Regions from separate parts of the Advenella sp. genome, predicted to be linked through region 1. Evidence: riboswitches for the same ligand, from Rfam matches in the RefSeq annotation. Region 1 holds a riboswitch; the other holds the start of a gene.

Evidence for each region. A riboswitch is a leader RNA that binds a small molecule or an ion and turns the genes downstream of it on or off. The one in region 1 is predicted to bind glycine.
Region 2: another riboswitch for glycine. It lies ahead of ACTIKR_RS07105 (D-amino acid dehydrogenase); the one in region 1 lies ahead of gcvT (glycine cleavage system aminomethyltransferase GcvT).

What each region holds. Positions count from the first base shown of each region.
Region 1 is NZ_JBQEAU010000006.1:45,352-53,817, reverse strand. It holds gene ACTIKR_RS02065 (arginine/lysine/ornithine decarboxylase) at 1-1,671, shown strand, start outside; gene ACTIKR_RS02060 (NAD(P)/FAD-dependent oxidoreductase) at 1,664-2,866, shown strand; gene ACTIKR_RS02055 (GrlR family regulatory protein) at 3,080-3,412, opposite strand; glycine riboswitch at 3,875-3,979, shown strand; glycine riboswitch at 3,990-4,108, shown strand; gene gcvT (glycine cleavage system aminomethyltransferase GcvT) at 4,171-5,316, shown strand; gene gcvH (glycine cleavage system protein GcvH) at 5,390-5,761, shown strand; gene gcvP (aminomethyl-transferring glycine dehydrogenase) at 5,842-8,466, shown strand, end outside.
Region 2 is NZ_JBQEAU010000028.1:3,703-12,168, forward strand. It holds gene ACTIKR_RS07095 (nitroreductase family protein) at 500-1,099, shown strand; gene ACTIKR_RS07100 (Bug family tripartite tricarboxylate transporter substrate binding protein) at 1,359-2,318, shown strand; glycine riboswitch at 2,529-2,615, shown strand; gene ACTIKR_RS07105 (D-amino acid dehydrogenase) at 2,751-3,998, shown strand; gene ACTIKR_RS07110 (Bug family tripartite tricarboxylate transporter substrate binding protein) at 4,202-5,191, opposite strand; gene ACTIKR_RS07115 (methionine aminotransferase) at 5,224-6,366, opposite strand; gene ACTIKR_RS07120 (transporter substrate-binding domain-containing protein) at 6,437-7,216, opposite strand; gene ilvC (ketol-acid reductoisomerase) at 7,400-8,416, opposite strand.

The sequences.
Region 1 (8,466 bases):
GCTGACGTCTGCAATGCGGTCGAGGAACTGGGCCAGTTGCTGGACCATACCGGCCCGGTGGCCCAGTCAGAGCGCAACGCCGCCCGTATCTTTCATGCCGATCATTGCTATTTCGTGACCAATGGCACCTCTACCTCCAACAAGGTGGTGTGGCACGCCAACGTGGCCAACGATGACGTGGTGGTGGTTGATCGCAATTGTCATAAATCGATCCTGCACGCCATTACCATGACAGGTGCAATACCGGTTTTTCTGCGTCCAACGCGCAACCACCTGGGTATTATCGGTCCGATCCCGCTCGAAGAGTTCGACCCCGAAAACATACAGAAGAAAATCGAAGCCAACCCGTTTGCCCGCAAGCTCAAGAACAAGACGCCGCGCATTCTGACGCTCACGCAAAGCACCTATGATGGCGTGATCTACAACGTGGAAACGATCAAGGAAAAGCTGGGCAGTATCGTTGATACGCTGCATTTTGACGAAGCCTGGTTGCCGCATGCGGCCTTCCACGAGTTCTATGCAAATATGCACGCGATCGGCCCGAACCGGCCGCGCAGCCAGGACGCAATGGTGTTTGCCACGCACTCCACACATAAACTGCTTGCCGGTATTTCCCAGGCGTCGCAGATCGTGGTGCAGGAGTCCGAGACCCGCAAACTGGATCGCAATATTTTCAACGAAGCGTATCTGATGCATACCTCTACGTCGCCGCAGTACGCGATTATTGCGTCCTGCGATGTGTCGGCCGCAATGATGGAGCCGCCCGGTGGCACCGCGCTGGTTGCCGAGAGTATTCGCGAAGCCCTGGATTTTCGCCGGGCCATGCGCAAGGTGGCCTCGGAATACGGCCGCAATGACTGGTGGTTCAAGGTCTGGGGGCCAAACCGTCTGGTCTCCGAAGGCATCGGTCTTCAGGAAGACTGGGTACTCGAGTCGGGTGACGAGTGGCACGGTTTTGGCGATCTGGCCGAGAACTTCAATATGCTGGATCCGATCAAGGCGACCATTATTACGCCGGGACTGGATATCGACGGCAACTTTGCAGACAGCGGCATTCCTGCGGCGCTGGTGACCAAATACCTGGCCGAGCATGGCATTGTGGTGGAAAAAACCGGCCTGTATTCGTTCTTCATCCTGTTTACCATTGGCATCACCAAGGGCCGCTGGAACACGCTGGTAACGGCGCTGCAGCAGTTCAAGGATGATTACGATCGCAATGCGCCGCTGTGGCGCATCCTGCCCGAGTTCTGCGCCGACTTCAAACAGTATGAACGCATGGGGTTGCGCGATCTGTGCCAGAAAATTCATGAAGCCTACAGCGAGAACGATGTGGCGCGCCTGACGACCGAAGTCTATCTGTCTGATATGGTGCCGGCGCTCAAGCCTTCGGATGCGTTTGCCAAAATGGCGCACCGCGAGGTCGAGCGTGTCCCGCTGGACGAGCTTGAAGGCCGCGTAACCGGGGTGCTGCTCACGCCGTATCCGCCGGGTATTCCGCTGCTTATTCCGGGCGAGCGCTTTAACAAGACCATTGTGGAGTATCTGAAATTTGCGCGCGGTTTCAACGCGAAATTTCCAGGCTTCGAAACCTTTATCCATGGCCTGGGTCATGTGGTCGAGGAGGATGGTCGTCACTTTTTCTACGTGGACTGCCTGAGACTGGATGAGTGAATCTGTTGATGTCGTGATCATCGGCGCCGGTGCTGCCGGCCTGATGTGCGCGGCGGTGGCTGGCCAGCGTGGCCAGCGGGTGGTCCTGCTGGATCATGCCAGCCGGCTGGCGGAGAAAATCCGGATCTCCGGTGGCGGCCGATGCAATTTCACCAATATAGGCACCACCTGGCAGCAATTTCTGTCCGCCAATCCGGCGTTCTGTCGATCGGCCCTGTCTGCCTATACGCCAGAAGACTTCCTGACGCTGGTGCGCAGCCATGGCATTGCCTGGCATGAAAAGCACAAGGGCCAGCTGTTTTGCGACGACAGCAGCGAGCAGATTATCGATATGCTGGTGGCCGAGTGCGAAAAGGGCGGCGTGAAGCGGCGCATGCAAGCGACCGTGAGCGCGATTGGCCAGGAAAATGGGCGCTTTACGGTGCAGACCCAGAATGGGATGCTGACGGCCGATAAGCTGGTGATCGCAACCGGCGGCATGGCCATTCCCCAGTTGGGCGCGACCGATTTCGGACTGAAGGCGGCGCGCCAGTTCGGGCTGAAAATCATTGAGCCTCGCCCCGCGCTGGTTCCGCTGACCTTCGATCAGCAAAGCTGGAAGCCGTTTGCCGAGCTCTCGGGGCTGGCGGTGCCGGCCAGGCTGGAGACGGGGCAAGGCAAGCGCAGAGGGCACTTCGATGAAGACCTGCTGTTTACCCACCGCGGCCTGTCGGGCCCGGGAATCCTGCAGATTTCCAGCTATTGGGAACCCGATACGCCGATCCACATTGATTTGCTGCCGGGCCGGCAACTGGCGCAGGAGCTGGTGCAGCGCAAGAAGGGTAGCAGGCAAAGCCTGGTGCATGCTCTGAGCGAAGTCTGGCCGCGTCGGCTGGCCGAGAACTGGCTGCAATACCGGGGCATGCTGCCGGCACAGCGGCTGGCCGATACGGCCGACAAGCCGCTGATGCAACTGGCAGACAGTGCGCAACCGTGGACCCTGACGCCTTCCGGAACCGTGGGCTACAAAAAGGCCGAAGTGATGCGCGGCGGCGTGGACACGCGCGCGCTGGACCAGAAATCCATGCAGGCACGCAACGTGCCGGGACTGTATTTTATTGGTGAGGTGGTCGATGTGACCGGCTGGCTGGGGGGTTACAACTTTCAGTGGGCCTGGGCGTCTGCGATGGCCTGCGGCCGCGCCCTGTCAACGTGAGGTAATGCGGGGTTGGCTAGTCGAAGGTGGCGCTGGTCATCATGTGTTGTTATGCGGCGGCGCTGCCGCGATATTTTCAAATGGCAATGACAACAGTGGGTTCAGATAAAAGTGTTCAGGCAGGGTACCGGTCCGGCGGGCGGCCATGTGTGGCGACCGCTGTATAAATTATAAGAATGTGAATGCCGGCCCGGTCAGCCCTGGACGACCCGTTTAGAAGCCCAGGTCAATATTGGCGATTTTCCGGGCATCGATCACGATTTCACGACCGCTGGGTGAATAGCCAGTCAGGCGAAAGCCGGTATCGGTTTTACTGCCCATCAGGGACAATTCAAAGCTGTTTTCGTCGGTGCCGAAAGACTGGTCAACCGCAGTATATGCCTTGATTTTCAGGTTGGCGACGATTTCATCGTTGCCGTCGGACTGGATGGTGCCTGAATACAAGTAATGGGCATCGCCCCCCCGGACCTTGTTGTCTTCTACGACCGTCACTCCGGCGTGGGCTTTGGAATCTGCGATCACTGTTGCGTAGAAACCGTTATCCATAATAGTACTCCTTATGTAGTTGCCACTAGGGCGCTTGATGCTGACTGCAGTGGCGAGCGGTTCTGGAATAGACCCGCTCGCTAATGAAGCTGCTAATGAAAACGTGTGTTCTGTATCTGATATTGTTGTGTTTTATGCTGACGTTCACCAGCGGATGGCTAGTGTACCGCAACATGATGACACTCGTGTGTGAGGGTACTGCCGCACGGGTGACAAATTGCTTGTGGTCAAGTGTATTCTATCTCTTTTCCAAAGAATTATTTAATTGAAATTATAAGATGTAACAGTTCGTATTGTTATGATAACAATGCTATAACGGCAGCTAACATCTGTTAACTCGTGCGCTTGTTAAATAAGCAGGCCAAGCGTTTCCGGCAGCAGCGCAGCGGCGGTAAAAAATTGGATATCGGGGTTGTCACAATGGATTTTTTTGCCGTTTGCCTGTATCCTTTCGCATGCTTTCAAATTGTCGTGGGAGAGAGCAGCAGGCGGCCACTGGCCCGTCATGTTGCCACCGAAGGCGCAATTCGCCCGGAATCGCTCAGGTCCATGTACCGCACAATCACCGGCCCGGCCGGTAAGGCACTCTGGAGAGACCTTTTCATTAAGGCGCCGAAGGGGAAACGCGCTGTGCTGCGCCATCAGGCCAGCCCAAAGCGCGCTACAACTCTCAGGCAAAAGGACAGAGGGCGACAAGCGCCGGTTTCATGGTGAAACCTGTGCGCTGCGACCTTCAATCCTTTTCAACAGGTGCAAGCATGTCTACACAGACAACCCCTCCAACTGCGGCAAGCGCTCCCCCCACTGAACTGAATCGCACGCCCCTGTTCGCGGCCCACCAGGCCGCAGGTGCCAAAATGGTCGATTTCGGCGGCTGGGAAATGCCTATTTCGTACGGCTCGCAACTGGCCGAACACCATGCCGTACGCCAGAAAGCGGGCATGTTCGATGTCTCCCATATGCTCAATGTCGATGTGACCGGCCTGCAGGCGCGGCGCTTCCTGAGCCTGCTGCTGGCCAACGACGTGGCCAAGCTGGCCATTTCCGGCAAGGCGCTCTACAGCTGCATGCTGAACCCCGAAGGCGGGGTGATTGACGACCTGATCGTTTACTTTTTCGATGATGACCGCTGGCGTGTGGTCGTGAACGCCGGTTGCGCGCAAAAGGATATTGACTGGATGCAGCGCGTGGTCAGCGAGCACAAGCTGGATGTCATCATCACCCCCCGGCGCGATCTGGCCATGATTGCCGTACAGGGCCCGCAAGCGCGTGAACTGGTCTGGCAGATCCATCCTGAATGGCAGGCGGCGACCGAACCGCTCAAGGCGTTTTTCGCGGCCAGTGTCGGCAATGACACGCTGGTGGCCCGCACCGGCTATACCGGCGAAGACGGTTTCGAAATTGTGTTGCCAGCCACGCAGGCCGAGCCTCTGTGGCACCAGCTGGTTGCAGCGGGCGTGGCGCCTTGTGGCCTGGGCGCGCGTGATACGCTGCGCCTTGAGGCCGGCATGAACCTGTACGGCCAGGATATGGACGAGCAGACCCAGCCGGCACAGGCTGCACTCACTTGGACAGTCAGCCTGACCGATACCCAGCGCGACTTCATTGGCCGCCAGGCCATTGAGTCTGCACCGCGCAAGAACGTATTTACCGGCCTCAAACTCAATGAGCGCGGCGTGATGCGTGCGCATATGCGGGTACGCACCGCGCAGGGCGAAGGCGAAGTGACCAGCGGCACCATGTCGCCCACGCTGGGCGTGTCCGTGGCGTTTGCCCGTCTGCCCCAGGGCGTTGCAGCTGGCGATGCCGTTGACGTGGATATTCGCGGCAAGTGGGTGCCTGCCACAGTTACCGCGCTGCCTTTCGTGCGCAACGGCAAGGCCGTTGTTCCTGCACAGAAATAGAAAACCGTCACATAAACCTTGATACTATATGACCGTGTGCAACGTGGTCATTTTCCTCTTCCAGGAGTCTTGAATGAAATTACCTACCGATCGTAAATACACCCCTTCGCATGAGTGGGTCCTGGCCGAAGGCGACGTGTTCGTTGTCGGCATCACTGATAATGCCCAGGAACAGCTTGGGGATCTGGTCTACGTGGGCGACGTCCAGGTGGGCGCGCAATTGAAGGCGGGCGATACTGCCGGCGTGGTCGAGTCGGTCAAGGCCGCTTCGGACATCTACGCACCGGTCGATGGCGAAATTGTCGCGTTCAACGATGTGCTGGAAGCGCAGCCTGACCTGGTCAACGAAGACTCCTATACCAACTGGATATTCAAAATCAAGCCCGCCAATGCGGCCGACGCCGACAAGCTGCTGGATGCAGCTGCCTACGAAGCCCAGGCCTGAACCTGAGCCGCCGTTGCCCGCATTCGCGCTGAATGCACGGCAGCAGCGGCATGACTGATTACCACCGGATTACCCAGATTATGTTGCACACACACGAAGCGACGTCCCAGGAATTTGTCGGACGCCATATTGGGCCATCTGAGGCCGAGCAGGCAGAGATGCTGTCTGTCATTGGCGCCGAGAGCCTGGACGAACTGATTGACGAGATTGTTCCTTCCCGTATTCGCAATGGCGCGCCTCTGGCGCTGGACGGGCCACGCAGCGAAGCCGATATGCTGGCTTCATTACGCGCCATTGCACAGAAAAACGCGGTTTATCGAAACTACATTGGCCAGGGCTATTACGGCACGCTGACGCCCAATGTGATTTTGCGCAATATTCTTGAAAACCCTGCCTGGTACACGGCCTACACGCCTTATCAGCCCGAGATTTCCCAGGGAAGGCTTGAGGCGCTGCTCAATTTTCAAACCATGGTGACCGATCTGACGGCCCTGGATATTGCCAATGCGTCCCTGCTGGACGAGGGCACGGCCGCGGCCGAGGCCATGACGCTGGCGCGCCGCTCTGCCAAGTCAAAAAGCGATGTTTTCTTTGTGTCCTCACATTGCCATCCGCAAACCATCGAGGTTGTCAAAACCCGTGCGCAAGGGCTGGGCATCACGGTGCTGGTTGCCGATGAAGCCGCGGGCCTGCCCGAGTGCTTTGGCGTGCTGCTGCAGTACCCGCACAGCCTGGGGGGCGTGAGCGACTATACGCAGCTGGCGGCCGACGCCCATGCCGCAGGCGCCGTTGTAGCGGTTGCCACCGACCTGCTGGCCCTGGCCATTCTGAAAGCGCCGGGCGAGTGGGGCGCCGATATTGCCGTGGGCTCTGCGCAGCGCTTTGGCGTGCCGCTTGGGTTCGGCGGCCCGCATGCCGGTTTCATGGCCTGCCGCGATGCTTTCAAGCGCAGCATGCCGGGACGCCTGGTTGGCGTCTCCAAGGATGCGCAGGGCAAGCCGGCCTTGCGGCTGGCGCTGCAAACCCGTGAACAGCATATCCGTCGCGAGAAGGCGACTTCCAATATTTGTACTGCGCAGGTGCTGCTGGCCGTGATGGCCAGCATGTTCGCCGTTTATCACGGCGCCAAGGGCGTGCGGCGCATTGCCCAGCGCACCTATGTGACCACGACCCTGCTGCGCACCCTGCTGCAGTCTGCCAGTTATGAAGTACAGAACGAGACCTGGTTCGATACGCTGCTGGTACAGACCAAGCACGGCCAGGCCCTGCGTGCCGGGCTGGACGCAGCGCAGATCAATGTGCGCTGGGTATCCGAGACGCAGTTCGCCCTGTCTATGGACGAAACGGTCACCCTGGCAGACCTGCAGGCGCTGGCCAATGTCCTGACCGAGGCCGCCGGTGCGCCTGCGGTTGACGTTGCCGCGCTTAACGCCGGCGAAGACACCTTCGTGCCGGTCACCCTGGCGCGCCAGTCGGCCATTTTGTCGCACCCGATTTTTTCCAGCATTCATTCCGAAACCGACATGTTGCGCTACCTGCGCGGCCTTGCCGACAAGGACCTGGCGCTGGATCGCAGCATGATTCCGCTGGGTTCATGCACCATGAAGCTGAACGCCACTGCCGAGATGATTCCCATCACCTGGCCGGAGTTCGCAAATATTCACCCGTTCGCACCGGCTGCGCAAACCACCGGCTATGCAGAACTGGTCGGCCGCCTGTCGGCCGCCCTGTGCGAGATTACCGGGTACGATTCGGTCAGCCTGCAGCCCAATTCCGGCGCGCAGGGCGAATATGCCGGCTTGCTTGCCATTCGTGCCTATCACCAGGCCAATGGCCAGACCCAGCGCGATGTGTGCCTGATCCCGGCCTCGGCCCATGGCACCAATCCGGCATCGGCCAATCTGGCCGGCATGTCGGTGACCGTGGTCGCCTCTGACAGCAATGGCAACGTGGATGTGGAAGACCTGAAGCGCAAAATCGAGCAGACCGGCGATCGCCTGGCTGCGCTGATGATCACGTATCCATCCACCCATGGCGTGTTCGAGGAAGCCGTTGTACAGATCTGCGATCTGGTTCATGCGGCTGGCGGCCAGGTGTATCTGGACGGCGCCAACATGAATGCGATGGTCGGGCTGGCCAAGCCTGGCAGCTTCGGTTCCGATGTGTCTCATTTGAATCTGCACAAGACCTTCTGCATTCCGCATGGCGGCGGCGGACCGGGTGTGGGCCCGGTTGCCGTGCGTGCGCATCTGGCGCCGTATCTGCCGGGTGTATTGAACGAGCAGGGCAAGCCTGACGCAGCCGATGCGGCCGGGCGCCCCGGTCCGGTGTCATCGGCGCCATTTGGTTCGGCCAGCATTCTGCCTATTTCCTATGCGTATATCGCACTGATGGGTGCTTCCGGTTTGCAGCGCGCCACCGAAGTTGCGCTGCTCAATGCCAACTATATTGCTACTCGCCTGGCGCCGCATTATCCGGTCCTGTACAGCGGTCGTAACGGTCGCGTGGCCCATGAGTGCATTCTGGATCTGCGCCCCATCAAGGACGCTTGCGGTATTACGGTAGATGACGTGGCCAAGCGCCTGGTCGACTATGGCTTTCACGCGCCAACCATGAGTTTTCCGGTGGCCGGCACCTTGATGGTTGAACCGACCGAATCGGAAAGCCTGAAGGAACTGGATCGTTTTGTGGATGCGATGATCTCC
Region 2 (8,466 bases), on a different contig from region 1:
AGAGGCGAGCGTTGTCCGGTACACGCCTGAACCAGTACCGGACAGCGCCTCACCCAATTGTGCGCATTGAGCGCGCTTGTTGATCACAATCAGGGGAAACCGCAACCGCTGCAGACCGCCGCAATGGGTCGGCCAAAAGCGTAGCGCTTTGCCCGCACCGCAATACGATTGACCAATTTACCCTTTATAGCTGATCCCACCCGCACGGGTGACGTCTGGCGCCTCACATTTCGTTGCTGCCCCTTCCGCAGGGCCCTGCCTGCCAGAGCACGCTTTTCACTGTCCCTTCTCAATATCCCCTGTTAACACCCCTTGGCGGTCCAAGCCCTTGTTCTGGTCGCACCCATCGTTCAAATATTTTGAACATACTCTACAAAACAGATGAAACAAACTCACCCTGCATTGCAGCATAATGTTGACTATGCAAGAACCGCAAGCAATTGCGGTATCTGAAAACAAACAACGATCATTGAAACTATTTTTAAAGGGTTTTACCATCATGTCCGCAAATGTTCTGCAGCACCTGAAAAACCGCCGTACCATCTACGCGCTGGATCGCGATGTCAAACTCAGCAATGACGAACTGGTCAGGCTGATTCAAAACACGATCAAGCAGGCGCCCTCTTCCTTCAATTCCCAGTCTTCACGCGCTGTCATCCTGTTGGGTAAACACCAGGACCGTGTCTGGGAAATTGCCAAGGAAACGCTCAAAGCCATCGTACCGGCTGACGCTTACCCGGCCACCGATGCAAAACTCAGCGGCTTTCAGGCTGCCTACGGCACCGTGCTGTTCTACGAAGATCAGGACGTAGTAACCGATCTGCAGGAAAAATTCGCTCCCTACGCCGAGAACTTCCCCATCTGGTCCGAGCACTCAACCGGCATGGCGCAACTGGCAGTCTGGACTGCGCTGGCTGAACACGGCATTGGTGCCTCGCTACAACACTACAATCCGCTGATCGACGATAAAGTCCAGGCAGAATGGGATATTCCAGCCAGCTGGAAGTTGCGTGCCCAGATGCCTTTTGGCAGCATCATCAACCCGGCTGGTGAAAAAGAATACATGGACGACAAGGACCGCTTCCGCGTCTTTGCCTAAACCACGTTTTTCTGTACTGCAGCGCCGTCTGCATCCGGCAGCCATTCCATCAAGCAGAACACCAAAATTGGGGAGATTGCCCCTTGCATCTGGGTATTGTTCCGCTGTGCAAAAGCCCGTCCAGTCTAGTCCTGCGGGCTTTTGTCATTTTTTGGGAGGCGATCGGATTTCCTTTTTTATTTCATCAGGAGAACGCTTATTCTTGACCAATGTTTGTTATCCTTTATTGGTTATCCAAATCTCATAAGGATTGATTCAAATGAAAATAAAAGGGACATCTGTTCTCGCGTACACCGCTCTTGCTGCCCTGATTCTGCCCATGGCGGCTCAGGCGGCGTGGCCCGACAAACCCATCAAGGTTATCGTTCCCTACACGCCGGGCGGCGCGACTGACACCGTAACCCGCGTTGTCATGCAGAAGCTGTCGGAAAGGCTCAAGCAACCAATCGTGATTGAAAACAAACCCGGCGCAAACAGTACGATCGGAACCAGCCAGGCCGCGCGCTCCAAGCCGGACGGGTATACGTTTGTCACTGTCCTGGCCGCCTATTCCGCCAATCCGCATTTATACAAGCTGAACTATAGCAACGAGGATTTCGTTCCGGTATCGCATATTGCCGACCTACCCCTATTTCTTTTTGTCAGCAAGCAAGTGCCTGCCAAGAACATGAAAGAACTGGTGGAATACGGCAAGAAGAACCATCTGACCTACGCCTCCAGCGGCACAGGTTCGAGCGCCCACCTGACAGGCGCCCACTTTGCCGATGAAGCCGGGCTTGAAATGACACACGTTCCCTATAAGGGCAGCGCACCCATTCTTGCAGATTTGCTCAGTGGCCGGGTTTCCATGGTCTTTGATCCAATCCTGGTGCCTATGAGTTACGTCAAGGAAGACAAGCTCAATGCGCTGGCAATTACGTCGGCCAAACGCTGGGAAGGTGAAGATGACATCCCCACCATGGAAGAAGCCGGCTTCAAGGGCTTTGTGATGAACTCGTGGACTTCGCTCATGGCCCCGAAAGGAACGCCCCAGGAAATCGTGGACCGCGTCTCATCGGAACTTGCCGAAATCGTCAAAGAACCGGATGTGAAGAACAAGTTCAGGACGGCTGGTTTTGTGCCCATCGGCGGCTCTGCGGCTGAACTGAGCGAACTCATTAAACGGGATTCTGCACTGTACGAAAAAATCATCAAGGAAAATAAAATTACAGTGCAATAGAACCGCGATCATACCGCCGTCGCCACAGCAACCCGGTTCACCCCACAGCGGGGTAACCGGTTTTTTGATTTCAAAGGCCGTGGACAAACGGCGGCATGACCCATTGCGTTGGCAGCTGACCGGCGTTTCCAGCATCCTCTTATTTACCAGACTAGGGTAAACCCTAGCTTGTTGTCTTACAGCAGGCGACTATCATATGCGTTGTCGACATACGTGTTTGCAGGAGAGTTCAGCCCTGCTGACGCCGACGGAGCAACCACCCCGGAAACTCTCAGGCAAAAGGACTGCAAATAACGCGACACTCTGGAGAGAGGCGCATGCGCCCACCGAAGGGGAACCGGCTTCATGCAACAAGCCGGTGAAACTCTCAGGTACCGTGACAGATGGGGTATGCAGATCGTGTGATTTGCATCACCGCTATCGGAGACGTTTATGTCACGTGTCGCCATCATCGGCGCCGGCATTACCGGCATCACCACCGCTTATACCCTGGCCAAACTCGGCTATTCGGTCACTGTCCTGGACAAAAACCGGGACGCCGCCATGGAAACGTCGTTTGCCAACGGCGGCCAGCTTTCGGCAAGCAACGCCGAAGTGTGGAACAGCACCGCCACCATCATGAAAGGACTGCGCTGGATCGGCAAACGCAACGCGCCCCTGCTGCTCAATCCGGCCTTCAGTTGGCATAAATACAGCTGGCTCGCCGCATTCGTACGCAATATCCCCAACCACAAGACCAATACTATCGAAACGACCAGACTGGCCATTGAAGCGCGCCGTCATTTGTACGCCATGGCAGAACAGGAGAACATCGATTTTGATCTGGAGCGCCGGGGCATACTGCACATCTATTATGACAAGGACAGCTTTGACAAGGCCTTAAAAACCAATGCACTACTGCAGGAAGGCGGCCTGGAACGCTATGCGGTCACGCCGGATGAAGCGCGATCCATTGAACCGACACTGACCGGGGACTTCTTCGCGGGCTTGTATACCCCATCGGACGCCACCGGCGACATTCACAAGTTCACCATCGGGCTGGCCGCAGCATGCCGCAAGCTGGGCGTGCGTTTTGTCATGGATACGTCGGTCACTCGCATTACCAGCGATCGGAACCATCATCAAATTTTCCATCAGCGCTACGACGATGTCCAGTCGGCCTATCTTGAAGCTGAGAATATTGTTGTTTGCGCCGGCACCGGCAGCCGGGCCATCGCCCGCATGCTGGGCGATACGATGAATGTCTATCCGGTAAAAGGCTATTCCATCAGCGTCCATCTGGACGACGCGGCCAGCCTGGCCGCAACGCCTCGGGTCAGCCTGCTGGATGAAGACGCCAAAATCGTTACCAGCTTTCTGGGTGATCGCTTTCGGGTGGCGGGTACGGCCGAATTCAATGGCTTTAACAAGGACATCCGCGCAGACCGGGTACAACCCCTTATCGACTGGACCCGCCGCCTGTTTCCCGAGATATCCACCCGACGCGTGGTGCCATGGTGCGGCCTGCGCCCGATGATGCCCGATATGATGCCGCGCGTTTGCCGTGGGCGCAAACCCGGCGTCTTCTATAACACCGGACACGGGCACCTGGGATGGACATTGTCTGCCATCACCGCCCAGATGCTGGGAGAAATGGTCGAAGCATCGGCGCAAAATCCCACATTGCAGCCGGCGTACTGAAACACAATTTGAGCGTGCGATATGCAGATCACCTGAACCTGCACATCGCCGCATTTACACCAGTATTTTTTGCAGAAAATCGCGGGCCCGGTCACTTTGCGGACGAGTAAAGAACGCATCCTTGTCCGATTTCTCGACAATGGAGCCCTCATAGCAGCGCCGGACAGGCGCCCGCCCGATAAGGCACATAACGATGTTGCCGTTTAATTTACCGAGACATTCGAGGTTTTGATAACCTGGGCCCATTTGACCGTTTCGCTCTGGATGAACTTGGCGAAATCGTCAGGTGAACCGCCGGCAGACTGGCCGCCCGTGCTTTCGAAGGCTTTTTGCACCTCGGGCTTTTTCAGAATATTGTTGAACGCCGTATTCAGTTTACTGATAATCGGTTCGGGGGTGCCTGCAGGCGCAATCACGCCCTGCCAGTTGTATGATTCAAAGCCCTTGAGGCCGGCTTCCTGCATGGTAGGCACATCGGGCAGCAAAGGCAGGCGCTTGGCGCTGGTAACGGCCAGTGGATGCACTTTTTTGGACTGGATGGCCGGCATGGCTGCGTAACCCATTTCAAACATCATATCGATGTGACCCGCCATCAGGTCGCTGCCTGCAGGAGCGCCACCCTTGTATGGAACGTGAGTCAGCTCCACTTGTGCGTCGGAGGCAAAGAGTTCACCCGACAGGTGGTGGGCACCACCGACACCGGACGAACCGAAGGTTAGTTTGCCGGGCTCTTTTTTTGCCAGCGCAATCAGATCGGCAACGGTTTTGACGTTCAGTTTATTGTTGACACTCAGGATCAGCGGGCTTTCTTCGATAAGAATCACCGGCGCCAGGTCTTTGGCCACGTCATATTTCACGTTCTTTGGCATCAGCGTAGGGTTGACCGACAGCGGCGCCAGATTGCCACTGCCGATTGTATAACCGTCGGGTTTGGCGCGAGCGACATAGTCTGTGCCAATCACGCCGCCAGCCCCGGCCTTGTTCTCCACCACAACGTTGGCCTTGAGCTCTTTGCTCAGTTCTTCGGCCAGCAGGCGCATGCGGGTATCGGCAAAGCCGCCTGCTGCGTAGGGAACGATAAACGTAATGGGCTTGGCGGGCCAGTTGTCCTGGGCTGCGGCAGTGGCCGACACGCCCAGCACGCCGCAGGCTGCCAGAACCGTACTGATGGTCAGTTTCTTGAAATTTTTCATAATGTTTCCTTGAACGAGATAACTGATGAATATCATAATTTGCAAAGACGTTTTGCACCCTCTTCCAGAGTGGCGTCATCCTTTGAAAACGACAGGCGGATGACGCCCAGATCGGTTCCATCGGAATAAAACGCCGATACGGGAATGGTTGCCACGCCGAATTCTTCGATCAGCTTGCGTACCAGTTGTACGTCGGACAAATAACTGAAGTGATGGAAGCGAGCAAGCATGAAAAAACTGCCCTTGCTCGGCAGAAGTTCGAATTTCGAATCTTTGAGTGCGTGGGCCAGCAAATCGCGCTTTTCCTGATAGATGGTGGACAGGTTCAGGTAATGATTGGGCGTCTCCATCATGGCCGCCAGCGCATACTGCATGGGCGTATCAGCGCAATACATGAGAAATTGATGAATCTTGCGTATTTCAGCCGTGATTGCCGCGGGTGCGACGCAATAGCCGATACGCCACCCTGTCACATGAAACGTCTTGCCAAAGGAAGTCACAACCACAGCACGCTCGCGCAGCCCGTCGTAACGGGACATGCTGCGGTGAATGTCCTGATCGAAGACCACATGTTCGTAGACTTCATCCGACAGAATGATGATATTGGTGTCTGCCACGATATCCTGCAGCGCGGCGATATCGGCGTCAGACAGCACGGCGCCGCTGGGATTATGGGGTGAATTGATGATAATCATGCGCGTGCGGTCATTGACGGCGTCGCGCACTGCGTCCCAGTCTATACCGTAGCCGGGCGGCAGCAGCTTGATGCCTACCGGCACGGCCCCTTGCAATTTGACGATAGGCGCGTAGCTGTCAAAACACGGTTCGAAATAAATCACCTCATCGCCCGGATGGATCAACGCCGCAATGGCGCAATAAAGCGCTTCACTGGCGCTGCCCATGACCGTGACTTCGTTGAGCTCATCATAACTGTGGCCATACAGCAGCTGGATTTTTTCAGCAATCTTGCTGCGCAATGGCTCAATGCCAATCATGGGAGAATATTGATTGTGCCCTTCGGACATGGCGTCGATCGCATGATCGATCAGTTCGGGCGCACACGGGAAGTTAGGCGCTCCCTGCGCCAGATTGATAGCCTGATGACGCTCGGCAAGATCACCGATGACGCTGAAAACAGTGGTGCCCACGGCGGGTAGCTTCGAACGGATCTGCATGATCGTTACCTGATAAACGGAATGAAAAAAACCGGCCGCCCGGGCCGGTTGCGCTTGCTGCGCTCTCGACCTATTTGGCGACCCAGTCGGCGTTGAAATATTTTTGGGTAAGTTTGCTTATCGTACCATCTTTCTTGAGGGCATCAATCGCGCCATCAAGACGCTTTTTAAGTTCATCGTCGCCCTTGCGTATACCGAAACCGGTACCAACACCCAATACCGAGCTATCGTCAAGCGGTGCGCCCGTGATCTCGTAGTCCTTGCCTGCGGGCTTTTCCAGAAAGGCACTCACCGCGCTTGGCGTTTTCTGCACAGCCGCCTGGATACGATTGCTTTGCAGATCCTGATAAATCTGATCCTGTGAGGCGTATGAGACGATTTTTACACCCTTGGATGCCCAGTGTTTTTTGACGAAGGCTTCCTGCGCCGATCCCTGCAATACCCCTACAACGGTGGATTTCAGACTTTCCGGCGTGGCCTGCAAGCCCGATCCTTTTCTGGCAATCAGCTGGCTTGGAACATCGTAGATGGGCACCGTGAAGTCTATGACCTTCTGGCGCGGCTCGGTAATATTCATCGCCGAGTTGATGTAATGAAATTTACGTGCATTCAGTGCTGGGATCAGCCCGTCAAAGCTGGTCTCGACCCATTCGCACTTGGCCTGCAGCTGGGCACAGACCGCATCATTGAGCTCGACGTCAAAACCAACCAGCTTGCCGTCGGGCGTTTTGCTTTCAAATGGCGGATACAGGGCTTCGACGCCCACTTTGAGCACTTCCTGAGCAAAGGCAGGTGCGCCAAACGCGCTAACGGCCAGTACGCCTGCCGCGATAAGGGTTTTGATATTCATAGCTTGCCGACCTTAAAATAGAGAAAACCCCTGATAAACAGAGGTTTTGAACCAGGATATGACGCACTCCCGTCTATGACGGAACCGGATGCATACCTGTTTTTTGTGCGCCCTGGCGCCCACCATTTGGCAGTCGCCCTGCGCCAGAACTGAAAAACCAGCCTCTGGCGCAAAAGCCTACTCTTAATTTTTGGTTTGATCAACCAGTTTGTTTTTGGCGATCCAAGGCATCATGGCACGCAGTTTTTCGCCAACCACTTCGATGTCTGATTCGGCATTGATGCGACGACGTGACGTCAGTGTTGGTGCACCGGCGGCGTTTTCAATGATAAAGCTTTTCGCGTATTCGCCCGTCTGGATGTCTTTCAGCACCTCGCGCATGACTTGTTTGGTTTGGTCAGTCACAATGCGCGGGCCGGTCACGTACTCACCATACTCGGCATTATTGGAGATGGAGTAGTTCATGTTGGCGATACCACCTTCGTAGATCAGGTCAACAATGAGCTTGAGTTCGTGCAGGCATTCGAAGTAGGCCATTTCAGGCGCATAACCGGCTTCCACCAGGGTCTCGAAACCAGCTTTGATCAGTTCCACGGCGCCACCGCAAAGCACGGCCTGTTCGCCGAACAGATCGGTTTCGGTTTCTTCACGGAAGTTGGTTTCAATGATACCGGCGCGACCACTGCCGATTGCGCTGGCGTAGGATAGCGCTACATCACGCGCAGCACCGGATTTGTCCTGGTGCACGGCGATCAGGGATGGTACGCCGCCGCCCTGTGAATAGGTGCCGCGAACAGTGTGACCGGGCGCTTTGGGCGCAATCATGATGACGTCGATATCGTCACGGGGCACAACCTGACCATAATGAACGTTAAAGCCATGGGCGAAAGCCAATGCAGCGCCGGCCTTGATGTTGCCATGGACGTGTTCTTTGTATACCTGGGCGATGTTTTCATCGGGCAACAGGATCATGACCAGATCGGCCGTCTTAACGGCGTCGGCCACTTCAGCCACTTTCAAACCGGCATTGGCAGCCTTGTTCCATGATGCGCCATTTTTGCGCAGGCCAACGGTGACGTTGATGCCGGACTCATGCAGATTCAGTGCGTGGGCGTGCCCCTGGGAACCATAACCGATAATGGCAACATTTTTCCCTTTGATCAGGGACAGGTCACAATCTTTGTCGTAAAAAACTTTCATTTAAAGCCTCAAGAATTTAGTTAAATTTGTTTTGAATGTCTGCTTACCGC